2 regions of the Arthrobacter sp. KNU40 genome follow, and region 2 is predicted to be linked to the other one. Evidence: riboswitches for the same ligand, from Rfam matches in the RefSeq annotation. Region 2 holds a riboswitch; the other holds the start of a gene.

What was found. Region 2 has a riboswitch for cyclic di-AMP ahead of ACSKT0_RS03855 (NlpC/P60 family protein). Riboswitches for the same ligand answer to the same signal wherever they lie in the genome.
Region 1: it holds a riboswitch for cyclic di-AMP, as region 2 does, so the genes downstream of both, ACSKT0_RS02600 (hypothetical protein) here and ACSKT0_RS03855 (NlpC/P60 family protein) in region 2, are expected to answer to the same signal.

The regions. Positions count from the first base shown of each region.
Region 1 covers NZ_CP195850.1:530,924-537,978, forward strand. Annotated here, with positions in the region: gene ACSKT0_RS02590 (ArnT family glycosyltransferase) at 1-630, opposite strand, end outside; gene ACSKT0_RS02595 (glycosyltransferase) at 627-1,994, opposite strand; gene ACSKT0_RS02600 (hypothetical protein) at 2,155-2,886, opposite strand; cyclic di-AMP (ydaO/yuaA leader) riboswitch at 2,889-3,062, opposite strand; gene ACSKT0_RS02605 (ATP-binding protein) at 3,227-4,705, opposite strand; gene ACSKT0_RS02610 (response regulator transcription factor) at 4,718-5,458, opposite strand; gene ACSKT0_RS02615 (hypothetical protein) at 5,700-6,599, shown strand; gene ACSKT0_RS02620 (hypothetical protein) at 6,732-6,929, shown strand.
Region 2 covers NZ_CP195850.1:795,735-802,789, reverse strand. Annotated here, with positions in the region: gene ACSKT0_RS03875 (molybdopterin molybdotransferase MoeA) at 6-1,331, opposite strand; gene ACSKT0_RS03870 (DUF6457 domain-containing protein) at 1,328-1,615, opposite strand; gene mobA (molybdenum cofactor guanylyltransferase) at 1,647-2,306, opposite strand; gene ACSKT0_RS03860 (HNH endonuclease) at 2,344-2,844, opposite strand; gene ACSKT0_RS03855 (NlpC/P60 family protein) at 3,165-3,932, opposite strand; cyclic di-AMP (ydaO/yuaA leader) riboswitch at 3,938-4,105, opposite strand; gene ACSKT0_RS03850 (M23 family metallopeptidase) at 4,251-5,069, opposite strand; cyclic di-AMP (ydaO/yuaA leader) riboswitch at 5,072-5,279, opposite strand; gene ACSKT0_RS03845 (metal-dependent transcriptional regulator) at 5,406-6,101, opposite strand; gene serC (phosphoserine transaminase) at 6,350-7,055, shown strand, end outside.

The DNA.
Region 1 (7,055 bases), 260 kb from region 2:
CCAGCCTGCCCGTTCGATGGCACGGGTAGTGAAATAGGCCGCGAGTACCAGGCACAGGGTCAGCATGGCGTCGGGATTGTTGAAGCGGAACATGAGCGCCGCCACCGGGGTCAGTGCCAAAGCGCCGCCGGCAAACAAGCCAGCGCCTGGTCCGGAGACCCGCTTGACTGTCAAATAGAGGAAGCCGACGGCGGCGGCGCCCATCAACGCCTCGGGAACCAGCATGCTCAGGGGCGAGAAGCCGAAGATCCGGCCCGCCAAAGCAGGGATCCACAATGAAGCCGGGGGCTTGTCGACGGTGATGGCATTGCCGGCGTCGAGGGAACCGAACAGAAACGCGGTCCAGTCCTTGGTGCCGGCCTGGATGGCCGCGGCGTAGAAGGAGTTTCCGTAGCCGGTGGCCGCGAGGTTCCAGAGATACAGGAAGGCGGTGGCTACGAGGAGCCCGGCAGCGGATGGCCGCACCCAGCGGGGCTGCCGGCCAAAGGCGTATCGCGTCCAGCGGGGCGTGGCATCGGGGGTTGCGGGGCCGGTCGAGTGACGGCCCGGCGGTGCCGGGGCGGTCCCGACGGCGGCAGGAAGCTCGGCACCTGCCGGGCCCGTGCTTGCAGGAGTGATCGTGGAGGTCATGATGCTGCCGTTTCTGTGCGAGGTTTGGCTTGTGTGGTGGGTGCAGTTGCCTGCGCAGCAGGCTGCCGAAAGACCCAAAGTCGGAACAACAGGAAGCGGACCGCAGTGGCGGCGAGGTTCGCTGCGACCACGGTGAGGAGCTCGCCCCAGCGGTCCGGCGTCGTCGTGCTGTGCACCAAGGCGAGTGCCCCGGAGGTGAGTGCGAGGCCGATCCCGAACACAATCAGCCCCTCGAAGTGGTGCCGAACGGGATTGCCGCCCTGGATGCCGAAGGTGAAGCGCCGGTTGGCGCCGGTATTTGCGATGGCCGTGACGAGCAGCGCCAGGAAGTTGGCCAGCTGCGGGTCCATGAATCCGCGGCAGAACAGGAAGATGAGCACATAGGCGAGGGTGGACGCAGCGCCGATCGCGGTGAACCGGACCAGCTGTCCGAAAAGACTGCTGCGCGGGTTCTGCTCGGCGGTGCGGGACGACGCCGGGAGCGGCCCGCGTGCAAGCGCTGCTCGCAATTCCGGAATGGGGATGCGGCCCGAGACGAGATCCCGGGTGAGCCGGACCATGCCGCGGACGTCGGCCAGGGCGGTGCGTACCACGTCGACGCTAGAATTGGGATCGTCGATCCAGTCAACGGGAACTTCGTGGACCCGGAGGCCGCAGCGTTCGGCGAGGACCAGGAGCTCAGTGTCGAAGAACCACGAGTTGTCCATGGTGTGGGGGAGGATCTGCTGTGCGACGTCTGCCCGGATCGCTTTGAAGCCGCACTGGGCATCGCTGAAGCGGGCGCCCATGAACGAGTGCAGCATCAGGTTGTAGCTGCGCGAAATGAACTCGCGCTTGGGGCCGCGGACAACCCGCGAGTTGCGTGTGAGACGTGTGCCAATCGCGAGGTCCGAATGGCCGGAGATGAGCGGCGCCAAAAGGGGCGCCAGTGCGGCGAGGTCCGTGGAAAGATCCACGTCCATGTACGCCAGAACCGGCGACGGCGATGCGAGCCACACCTTGCGAAGGGCGTTGCCGCGTCCCTTCTCCTCAAGATGGACAACCGCGAGCTCAGGCAGTTCCCTGGCCACGCGCTCCGCGATTTTCAAGGTGCTGTCCGTGCTCGCGTTGTCCGCCACTGTGATGCGGAAGCCATGCGGGAAGGATTCGCGCAAATGGCCGTGTAGCCTGCGCAGGCACTCTTCGAGGTCGCGCTCCTCGTTGAAGACGGGGATGGTGACATCGAGGACGGGGACGGCGGTGTGGGTGTCCACCGGGGCACGCCGTCCGCTGCGTTGGACGGGGGTCTTAGCCTTGATGGGAAGGCCCGGCGGCACCACCGCGGGGTCCTTCAGGGTTCCGGAGGTGGATTCGATGAGCGTCATGTATCCACAGTGCCGTTGCAGAATATGAAGGCTTTAGGCGGAACCTGTGACGTGGCTGTGGATGCGCCACCCGCGTGGCAATTCACATGCCTGGCCAAAGAACGCAAAGGGCCGCCCCCGAAGGGACGGACCTCGATGTATTTTGCGCGTGGCTCTTGGTTTAGTACCAGTTATGGGCCAAGTGGAAGGACCATGCCGCGGACGGCGATCCGTAGCGTTCCTTGATGTAGTTCAGGCCCCAGCGGATCTGCGTCTGGTAGTTGGTCTGCCAGTCGGCGCCTTCGGACGCCATCTTTTCGGCCGGCAGCGACTGCCCAATGCCGTAAGCGCCACTGGAGGAGTTGGTGGCAGTGGTGCGCCAATCCGATTCCTTGTTCCACAAGGTGATCAGGGCTGACATCTCGCCCTGTCCCCAACCGTAGGAGGGAAGGATGCTTGCGGCATAAGCCTGGGCGCCGGAGGGATCATCGACGGCGACGGGTGCGGCCGGGGCTGCCGGAGCTGCGGGTGCAACGGGGGCAGGGGGTGCCACGGGCGCGGCCGGTGCGGCAGCCTGGGCCGCGACGGCGGCCGGAGCGGGGGCGGGTGCCTGGCTCGGCGTCGGCGTGGCGCTGGCCTTGGGGCTCGCGCTCGCCGACGGCGTGGCTGAGTGGTCTGCCGTGCGGGATTCGGACGTGCGGGTCATGTCCTGGGTATTGATGGCTTGACCGGCGGCCTGGGTGGCGGCACCTGCACCGAGGAACACGGCAACGACGCCGGCAACAACTGCCATGCGCTGGCCGGTGCCGAGGTTCGACGCGGCACGCCTCAAAGTGGAGCGTGACTTGTTATTCCGGGCAGGTTCGCCGCGGTGGCGCGCAACAGGGCGCGACTGATTCCTTGAATCAGACATGGTGATTGCCTCTCGACGCCTGCGGAGTTAGCTGTCGGATTCGGATGAGGTCATCCGGCCGTGGCCACAGCGGAACGTGGCGGTACGGCTTCACCCCTAGGGCTGGCTCAACATGAGCGCTTGCCCGGAGACCTGGGTCCCCCGTCTCTGCCTGGACTGATGGGCACCGGGGAGTGGCAGAGCTCGGCGCCTACCCGGCGGTGGCCGGAATGATCCAGCGCACCCATTCGACGGTACAGGAGGATCTTACTTAAGTCACATTTAGGTAACGGAGATCACGACGTCGGTGCGTCGACTTGCGCTCGCCGCGCACCGGCGTCGCGCCCGCCAGAGCGGCCTTTCAGGCCGTGGCGGTCCTGAGCGCCGGAAGACGCACGGCGAACTCCGTCCGTCCGGGCCGCGAGGCCACTTCGACCGTGCCGCCATGCGCCTGGACAATGGATTCCACGATCGACAAGCCGAGCCCGGACGTGCCCTCGGAACCGGAGCGGGCGGCGTCGGCACGGGCAAAGCGCGAGAAGATCCTGCCTTGGAATTCAGGCGGGATGCCCGGCCCGTTGTCAGTCACGGTCACCACTGCGCTGCCGTCGGCAGAGCGCATGACGCCGGTGACCACGGTGGTTCCCGCCTCCGTGTGTTTACGGGCGTTGGAGAGCAGATTCGCCAAAACCTGGTGGAGTTGAGTGGTGTCGCCGCGGACCGTGAGAGGCTCGTCCGGGAGCTTGAGCTGCCAGATGTGCTCGGGGGCCATGACTTTCTCGTCGCTGACGGTTTCGATCACCAACTGCGTGAGATCCACATCGGTGAACTCGGGGGCCTTCCCTTCGTCCAGCCGGGCCAACAAGAGGAGGTCCTCCACGAGGGTGGTCATGCGTTCCGACTGACTCTGCACCCGGCCCAGCGACTTGCGCCCGTCCTCGGTGAACGTCTCCGTCATGCGCAAGAGCTCGGTGTAGCCGCGGATGGCGGTCAGCGGAGTGCGCAGCTCGTGTGAAGCGTCGGCCACGAACTGGCGCACCTTTGTTTCGCTTTGCTGGCGCGCCTCTAGGGCGCTGGACACGTTGTCCAACATCAAGTTCAAAGCGTGGCCGACGCTTCCCACTTCCGTGCTCGGGTGGGCCGCCGACGCCGGAACGCGCACAGCGAGTGCCACCTCACCGGCGTCGAGCGGAAGCTTCGACACCTTCGTGGCGACGTCGGAGAGCTGCTCCAAGGGGCGCATGGTCCGGCGGATCAGCACGGTTCCGGCCAGCCCGATCAGGACCAGTCCGCCCAAGGAAACCAGCACCATGGTCCAGACGAGTGAGGCCTCGGTGTCCTCTTTCGAGGCGAGCGGCAGCCCCGTGATGACAACATCGCCGTAGGGAGTTTCGGTGGCCACCAGCCGGTAGCCGCCATTGGACAGGGTGCGATCAACCGGGCGGCCATCGGAGGGGAGCGCCGACAGGATTCGAGCGTCGCTGGGCGACAACGGCGCACGGGTGGCATCAGAGGACAGGAATCCAGCATCGGTGCTCACCTGACCTGCGAGAATACGCGCATTCAGGGTGCCGATGCTTTGGCCCCGGGGGTCCAAGGGGTCCGGTCGGCCGCCAGGGTTGCCTTGCGGCGGGCGGCCATGGGAGGCCTGCGCCAATTGCTGGTCCAGCTGTTTCGTGAGGAACACATCCATGGAGGCGTAGCTGACCACACCGACGGCACCGCAAATGGCCACGAGGAGTGCCATGGAGAGAAGGATCAAGCGCGTGCGCAAGTGCCAGGTTGAAGGATTGAACCAGCTGTGGTCGGTCTGACGGGGGATACCCGAGAGTGCGGACATTCGGAGCCCCGGCTATTCGGCGGGCTTGATGACGTAGCCTGCTCCGCGCACCGTGTGGATCATGGGCGGGTGGTTGGCCTCGATCTTCTTGCGCAGGTATGAGATGTAAAGCTCCACGATGTTGGCTTGCCCGCCGAAATCGTAGTCCCACACGCGGTCAAGGATCTGGGCCTTGCTGACCACGCGCTTGGGATTCTCCATGAGGTAGCGGAGGAGCTCGAACTGTGTCGCCGTGAGAGGAATGTCTTCGCCTCCGCGAGTAACTTCTCGTGTGTCTACGTTCAGGGTCAAGTCACCTACAACCAGTTCGGCCGTGTCCATCGCCGCCACTCCCGAGCGTTGGACCAGGCGGTGCAGGCGCAGCAGGACTTCCTCCATGCTGAACGGCTTGGTGACATAGTCGTCGCCGCCGGCGGCCAACCCGACGATGCGGTCCTGCACGTCATCCTTCGCCGTGAGGAAGAGCGCAGGCACCTCAGGCGCAAAGGCGCGGATCCTGCCCAGCAGCTCAACGCCGTCGAACCCCGGAAGCATCACATCCAGCACCAGGACATCCGGGCGGAAATCCTTGGCGAGCTTTACCGCAGCGGGACCGTCGCCCGCCACGGCCACCGACCAACCCGCCATGCGCAAGCCCATACTCATGAGCTCGGCGAGGCTGGGTTCGTCGTCCACCACAAGGGCGCGGATTGGAGAACCGTCCGGGTGGCTGAGCTGCGGTAGGTTATTGGTCATGGAGTGCGAGGATGCCATGGGACAACTCTCCAATCTGCCGGTTTGCCAGTGCTTTGCCGTTGCTGTGAGCACCCTGTGAGTCCCAGCCTAGCCACCTGTCGGGAGGTTGTTCCGGTTCCAGCAGAATCCGACACCATACCGAGCGGCAGGTCACAGGCAAGCCTGCAGTTCGACACAGCCAATGCACAGCAAAGAGACTGACGCTGTTTGGGACAAGAACACGCACGACCAAACAGCCTCGATTTCGATGGAGAAGACCATGGATCAGCAAAACAACCCCTCCGTACTTGGTTCCGAGCCGGAGAGCGGGCACCCGCAGCCGGTGATCCGCCCCCTTGACGATTCTGCGCAGCCTGGTGCTGGGCAGCCTGCCGCCGGGTGGGGTGCTCCGCAGCCGCCGGTGAACCAGCAGCCTGGGCAGCCTGCCGCCGGGTGGGGTGCTCCGCAGCCGCCGGTGAACCAGCAGCCTGGGCAGCCAGCCGCCGGGTGGGGTGCTCCGCAACCGCCGGTGAACCAGCAGCCTGGGCAGCCAGCCGCCGGGTGGGGTGCTCCGCAGCAATACAACTCCGGACAGTCCCGGCCTTCGTTTTTCAAGAATTGGAGCCTGAAGAAGGGGCTCATTGTTGGCGGCGTCGCGGTCGTGGTGGCTGCGGCGGCAGGGGCCGGTGCTTACGCCGCCGGAAACGGGACCGCGGCAGCAGATACCACCAACGCGCAGGGACCGGGGGCCGGGCAGAACGGCCAGGGCGGGTTCGGCGGCCCAGGTGGGACGAACGCAGGCCCGGGAGGGCTCGGCGTTGGCATGGGCGGCCTGAACGCTGCGGTCCACTCCGAGTATGTGGTCCTCCAGAACGGCAGCTACGTCACCATGGCGGGCCAGCTGGGTACAGTCACTGACATCTCGGCGAGTTCCATGACCGTGAAGAGCGACGACGGATTCACCCGCAGCTATGCGCTGGGAACTGACGTCGTGGTAGCTGAGGGCATGCGGCAACGCGGAAGCGGAACCACTGGCACCACCCTGACCCTCGCCGATGTGAAATCCGGATCCAGCGTGAGGGTCACCGCGCTCAAGGAATCGGACAAGTACACGGCGCAGTCCATCCAGATCGTCACTGCCACCACTTCGAGCACCCAAGGAACCGGCACCACGAACTAGTCCCCACGGCCACCCTCGCCTTCGCAAGTCCCCACCGGCTCCCAGCCTTCGCAAGTCCCCACCGGCTCCCAGCCTTCGCAAGTCCCCACCGGCTCCCAGCCTTCGCAAGCTCAGGCAGGGACCCTCGCCGGCGTGGCCCCACAGGCAGGGACCCTCGCCGGCGTGGCCCCACAGGCAGGGACCCTCGCCGTCGTGGCCCCACAGGCAGGGACCCTCGCCGGCGTGGCCCCACAGGCAGGGACCCTCGCCGGCGTGGCCCCACAGGCAGGGACCCTCGCCGGCGTGGCCCCACGGCCAGGGAACCCTGGCGGCGTGGGCCCACGGAGCTGATGTCGTTACGGGCTTTCAAAACGACATCCAATGCGAGCACGGCGTGTCTCCGGGGCGATTGCAAGGGACCTAGCAGACGATTTGCCAAAGAATTTTCACAGGACGCAGACCCACGATTGGACAAGG
Region 2 (7,055 bases):
AACTCTCAGCCCGTCAGGGCGCTCCAGTCGACCGGCCCGGACGAAACCTTACGGGCCGGCTTGGCAGGAGTCTTCTTGGCCTTGTCTTCCGAGGACTTCGGCAGGGGAAGCGGCGGCCCCCACGGCAACGGAAAAGCGGGCACCGCCTCGCCCAGTTGCACGCCGTGCGGCGGCACCACCATGACTCCGTCCGCACCGGCGAGGCCGCGCATCATCCCGGGCCCCGCATGCTGGGCCGGCGAGGCCAGGCCGTACACGAACCTGAAGGGAAGCAAGCGCGTGCGTCCGGGATCGGCGTCGAGCATTGCCCCGCAAGGAACCTCGCCGACCTCCGGCAGCGCCCTGTGCCCCAGCCCCGCGAGAAGCGGTGCACCGATCGTGAAGAGGACCATCATGGCCGCGAGCGGATTGCCGGGGAGACCCAGCACGAAGCGCCCATCGGGCAGTTCGGCCAGCACGCCAGGATGTCCCGGACGCATCGCAATTCCGTCAATCAGCAAGCGTCCGCCGAGATCCGCAATGGCCCGCCGGAAGTGGTCGGTCCCCGAGCGGCCGGTTCCACCAGTGGTGATGACGACGTCGGCGGGTGGCGCGTCCGGCGACGGCTCGCCCTCTTCAAGGCCCGAGAGCCATTCTTCATAGGAGTCGCCCACCTTGATTTGCTCGCCGCGGATCCCGCCAAGGAGCTCGACGACGGCGCCAAGCTGGGGACCGAAGGTATCCCGCACCCGCCCGGGGACCGGGACACCCGCGGTCACCACTTCGGAGCCGGTCAGGAGCATTTTCACGAGGGGCTTGCCCAGCACGTCGAGTTCATCGCGCCCGGCCAAGGCAGCCAGGGCGAGATGGGCCGGGTTCAGGACGACGCCCGATTTGATCAGCAGCTCGCCCGCCGCAGCTTCTTCTCCCGCGTTGCGGATGTGTTGACCGTTGCGCGGTTCGCCCGGCTTCGCGTTCCCGCCGAGCGCGAGCAGCGGCAAGCCATCTTCGTCCGTGGTCAGGACCCCGTTCTCGCTCCGCAGCACTGCCTTGGCCCCCGGCGGGATCAGGCCACCGGTGGCGATAGGACTCGCTTGGTGCGGTGCCAGCCGATGGCCGGGTTCGGCGAGGATCCATGGGCCGCTGCCGTTGACCGCCCAGCCATCCATCGCAGAGGACGCATAGTGCGGCAGGTCCTGCAGGGCGTGGACATCCGCGGCCAAGGTCCTGCCGATGGCGTCCTTCAGCGCAATGGGCGCGGCGGGAATGGGCGTGGCACTATCGAAGGCAAGTTGCCGCGCCTCGGCCCACAAATGGTCGGCATGCGGGACATGCCCGGGGGCATCCGTCATCCGGCGTCGGTTCCCGGATTCGTATAGTCCTTCGCGAGCGTGCGTGCCAGGCCCATGGCGGCATCCATCGATGCAGCTTCAGTCGCTCGTCCCGAACCCGCAGCAAGTCCAGCCGCGAAGCCCGCAATGAAGGTGGTCAAGGGAGCCGCAGGCCGGACCACTGAATGGGCTGCAACGCCTGCCAGGGACAGGATCTCGTTGATGTCGATCTCGACGTCTTCCAGCTCATATGCTTGCAGCAGGCTCCTGCACCATTCCTCGAGCGTTTCTTCCTGGCTCTTCACGATCCGCCTCCACTGTCCGGTACAGCTGTTGTCACGGCACGTCGCCGTCCACTCCAAGCGCCGCGGCATCGTCCCAGGTATCCACGTCATCGGTGGACCCTGCGGGGACAGGCACGGCCAGCAGATCAAGCCTAGCAAGCAGTCGGAAGACCGCGGCGTTGGCCAGGCCACCTTGTTCTGCCGCTGCGAGCACTTCCCGTTGCAAAGCAGATACCCGGTAGATGCCGAGCAGCGGCTGCCTCCGGCCGTCGGCGGATACGGACATGACCCCTTCCGCTTCCTCGTGGCCTGCAAGTTCCCGAAGCAGGACCGGAACCGCGGCGGCCGCCAGGGGCATATCGCAGGCCAGGACCAGGACCCAGGGCGCGTGTTCCGGGGACGGGCTCACGCCGTTTTGCCCTTCGGCGTCTTGCCCTTCGCCGTCTTGCGCTACTCCGTCTTGCCCTAGGGCGAGGAGTCCGGCGGCGATCGCGGCTGCCGGTCCGGCGTAGGGCGGGTCCTCCCGTGCGGTCAGTGTGCCGTCCGGCAAAGTGCCGGGATCCGGCCCGACGACGACGACCCTCCCGGCGCCGCGGGAAGCCGCGACGGCACGCTGAAGGAGGGTGGCGCCGTCGTACCTCAACTGGGCTTTGGGCACGCCGCCGAGGCGGGAGGACTTGCCACCCGCCAATATCACCGCATCAAAGTCCACCCGCCCAGATTACCCGGGAAGCAGGCTCAATTCCGGTTCAGGCCGCCGATTCGGGCAGGAGGAAGGGATCCCATGCGGGCGCAGGTTTCTCAAGCTCCTTGATTTGCCAGATAGTCCCGGTGGGCGCCGCCGGAGTGAACCTCAGTTTCCAGCCCATCTCGGCCGGAGTGTGGTCACTCTTGGCGTTGTTGCAGCGCAAGCACGCTGCCACCAGGTTTTCCCAGGAATCCGCGCCGCCCCTGGATTTGGGGTGGACGTGGTCAATGGTGTGCGCTGCTTTCCCGCAATACGCGCAACGGTGACCGTCGCGGCGCAAGACGCCGCGGCGTGTAACCGCCGTGATGGTGTTGTACCTCGGCCGGATGTAGCGATTGAGCAGAATCACGGAGGGACGTCCGAGAATCTCCTGTGGCCCGACGACAGGCTCGTCGCCTTCGGCCACTACGCTCGCTTTTCCGGTGAGCACAAGGACCAGCGCCCGGCGGAAGGTTACTACCGCCAGCGGTTCATATCCAGCATTCAGAACGAGTGTGCGCATGCACGTACCTCTTCACGGCCGCACCCGTCAGGGGCGCGAGGGCCGGCTGCCCTCTGCATGTACGGGCTGTGGATCGACAACCTAAGAGTAAACACCCGGAGGCCAGATCAACGAATCCTTGCGGGAGTTCCAGCGCGGTGTCGGTCAAAGTTCATGTGCCGGACACATGGCCGGAACCTTTCACGCACCTGGGGGCTACTCCTCGAATCGTCCCTTTGAGACTGCCTGGAGCAGTGATTTAGCGCATGCTGGTTAAAACAGAACATCCCCGCCGGCGGACCAGCGGGGATGTTCCAGTGAAGCTATGTAGCCGGAGCTATCTAGCCACCAACGCGGATGAAGACCGGGCCGGAGCCAACGTTGACGCTGTAAAGGGCGGTGGTGCCACCGTTCCAGCCGCCGTGGACTGCCATGCCGTTGCCGACGTAAACGGCGATGTGGGCCATGCCCATGCCACCGTTCTGGTAGTAGACCAAGTCGCCCGGCTGCGCTTCAGCAGCGCTGACCGTGCGGCCAAGGGAGAGGTAGTCTGCCGGCCAGCCGTGGAAGTTGATCCCAACGGCGGCCAGGGAGTTCGAAGCCAGGGCGGTGCAGTCCTGGGCAACGCCAAGCTGTGCGTAAGCTGCGGCAGCAATCGCTGCGCCCTTGCCGCTGGCAACTTTCGTGGCGGGTGAAACAGCAGCGGTGACAGAGAGCGTCGAGGAGCCGGTAGCGGCACCCGTTGCAGCCTGCGTGGCAACCGGAGCAGCTTCCTGCGTGGCAACCGGAGCTGCGACAACCGGAGCAGCTTCGGTGGAGACCGCCGGGCGCTCGTACTTGATGGCGACGGACGAGTCAGCCGAAATGCTGGCTTGGGCGATGGACTGGACTTCCAGGGCGGAGGTCGAAGTGGACTCGCGGGGGACGTTGGTTTCTGCAGCGTTGGCTGCGATACCGCTAGTAAGCACCAGACCGGAAGCAGCTGCGATAACCGCTGCCTGACGGCCTACGCCACCGGCGTTGCTGCCGACAGTCTTAGCGATAACGGCAAGCGAGTTGGTCTTGGTGACCGCGGCACGGTGGCGCGCAACAGTAGAGCGTGAAGACACGTTAAGAGGCCTCTCCCTATGCCCGCGAGGTAAGCTGTCGGATTCGGATGGGAGTCATCCGGCCACACTTCTCCCTCTCGGAAGTTGTGCGACTTAACCCCAAGGCCATCGGTGAAGATGACCAAAAGTTGGGTCCCCCGCCTCTGCCAGACGATGTTTTGCGAACGGAACCTCGAGCAGTGGCAGAGCTAGGCAATCCACTCGAGTGCATCAACTCTCTAAAAGTTGATGCGTCTTAGACGGTACATGAGTTTTGATTGAATGTCACATTCAGGTCACGGAGCGTGACAAGCATGCGAGAGGCTTCCATCGGATTGGCTACAGCCAGCCCAGGGGGTCAACGACGTCGCCGTTGACCATGACTTCAAAGTGGAGGTGGCAGCCCGTGGAGGCGCCGGTGGTGCCGCTCAATGCGATGACATCGCCGCGGCTGACCGTCTGGCCCACCTGGACGTTGAAGGACGACAAATGGTTGTACGTGGTTTCCAGGCCGTTGCCGTGGTCCACCACAATGCGGTTTCCGCCGCCATACGGATGCCAGCCGGCGAAAGTGACCTTGCCGGCCGCGGCAGCATGGACCTGGGTGCCGCACTGGGCCACGAAGTCCTGGCCTCTATGGAACTCTCCCAAGCCGCCCGTGATGGGATTCACGCGGTAGCCGAAAGGCGAGGCCGTTGTCAGGGCGTCGAGAGGCGCCCCCAGGGTGCCCTTGGATGACGACGTCTTGATAGTGCCGACGGACTGCGCGCTCAGGAGCTGCTTGAGCTTGCTGTCCGGATCGGCAGTGGTGGAAACCGCAGCACGGCTGAAGTCGATCGTGGCGCTTGCCGCGGCCGGAATCTCAGGCTGGGTGCCCACTGCCAAGGCGGTTTGGTTTGACTCGGGCGTGGCCGTCATAGCGCCGGCGCCCGGCAAGGCGACCGTCAGGATGAGGCCTGTAGCGGCAAGGGCCACTCCGGCCTTCTGTCCTGCTCCGCTTGCGGCGGCGAACTCGGCCATCTGCCGCAAGGGACCCTTGCGGCGACGAAGTTCGCGATGGGGATCGCGGGGCCTGTCGTGCTCGACGGCGCTTGCGCTCCGCAGCACAGCAGTAGGACCGGACGCGCGCCTGCGGCCCCTGGTGTTCTGCGTGGTCAAGGTTTTCCTCTCTGGCAAGCCTGCGAAGTTAGCTGTCGGATTCGGGCCAGAGAGATCGTGGACCCGGTCCGTGCGAAGGGCACGAAACGCAAGGTACCCGGAGGGGCCTTGCGCTGTTTGCACTTCCGCTACGGACTTCACCCCAAGGCCGTCTTTCGACAGCCAATGGTGGTTCCTCCGTTTCTGCCAGTGAATGGACTAATCCACCTGATCCGCTGGCAGAACTCGGCTTCGGATCAGGTAACGCTTTGGTATCGGCGCCAGTATTTAACTATAGGGGATCAAGCCCCCGCGGTAATAATTTCGTTATATTTGCCAACCGCATCGGCGGGCCAGCTAGGCGACCGTGACAAAAACGTGCGAGGCAACCTCGGGCGGCAGCTCCAATGCGCCGTCGATATTGGGCACGCGAACGGAGATGTACTCCCCCACACGTTCCAGGGAAACCCTGGCGCCGGGGCGGATTCCGCCCTCGTCCAGCTGCACCAGAAGTTCAGGCTCCACCTGGATCGGTTCAGCCAGTCGACTGACGGTGACCCTGTTTTCAGGTGAGTATTCGTTCATCGCGTCAAGTAGATTGACCACGCCATCGGTAAAGGCGTGGGACGCGACTCCGCCCAGCGCTTCGAGTCCGGGAATGGGGTTGCCGTAAGGCGATTCCGTGGGGTGGTCAAGCAGTTCATAGAGCCGCCGTTCCACGCGCTCACTCATGACATGCTCCCAGCGGCATGCTTCATCGTGGACGTAGGCCCAGTCCAGTCCAATCACATCTGCCAGGAGCCGTTCGGCGAGCCGGTGCTTGCGCATGACCTCGGTGGCGCGTTTCCGGCCCGTTTCAGTCAGCTCAAGGTGCCTGTCGTTGGACACAATCACCAGACCGTCGCGCTCCATCCGTCCGATCGTCTGGGAAACGGTTGGGCCCGAGTGCCGCAAGCGCTCGGCGATGCGTGCGCGAAGAGCCACGATGTTCTCTTCTTCAAGCTCCAAAATGGTCCGAAGATACATCTCAGTGGTATCGATCAGATCCGTCATCCAGCTCAGCTCCTCGAGCGCAGTATCTAGCGTATTTTCGCCAGCTCCAAGCTTAGCTTATTTGGAATTACTCCGGATAATTCCGGCGCTTGACCCGAGCCAGCCGACCAAGTGCTTTCCACGTGGCGGACTATGACAGCTTCGGTTCTGCCCCCGCCTGCGGCTTCAGGCAGAATTGGGGAGTCGAAGGGGCAGCTTGCCACCTGCCACGACCCATCTAGGCCGCTACTTCACCATTGGAGCATCCCGTGAGCGACAACAGCATCACTATCCCCGCCGATTTGCTGCCCAAGGACGGCCGCTTCGGCGCCGGGCCCTCCAAGGTCCGCCCGGAGCAGATCGAGGCCCTTTCCGCCGCCTCGACGACGATCCTCGGCACCTCCCACCGCCAGGCGCCCGTCAAGAACCTGGTGGGCTCCGTCCGGGAGGGACTCAGCCAGTTCTTCCGTGCGCCCGAGGGCTACGAGGTGATCCTCGGCGTCGGAGGCTCCACCGCGTTCTGGGACGTCGCCAGCTTCGGCCTGGTCGAGAAGAAGGCCCAGCACCTCTCTTTCGGTGAGTTCGGTTCCAAGTTCGCTTCGGCAACCAACAAGGCACCTTTCCTTGAAGCTTCGTCCATCATCAAGTCTGAGCCTGGCACCCGGCCGGTTTCACAGGCCGAAGCAGGCGTGGACGTATACGCATGGCCGCAGAACGAGACTTCGACGGGCGTGGCCGCTCCGGTCAAGCGGGTTCAGGGCAGTGACGACGGCGCCTTGGTCCTGGTGGATGCGACGTCCGCAGCCGGCGGCCTGGATGTTGATGTTGCCGAAGCTGACGTCTATTACTTCGCCCCGCAGAAGAACTTTGCGTCCGACGGCGGCCTGTGGCTGGGACTCTTCTCCCCCGCCGCCCTGGAGCGCGCGGCCCGCATCAAGGCAAGCGGCCGCTGGATCCCCGATTTCCTCGACCTGC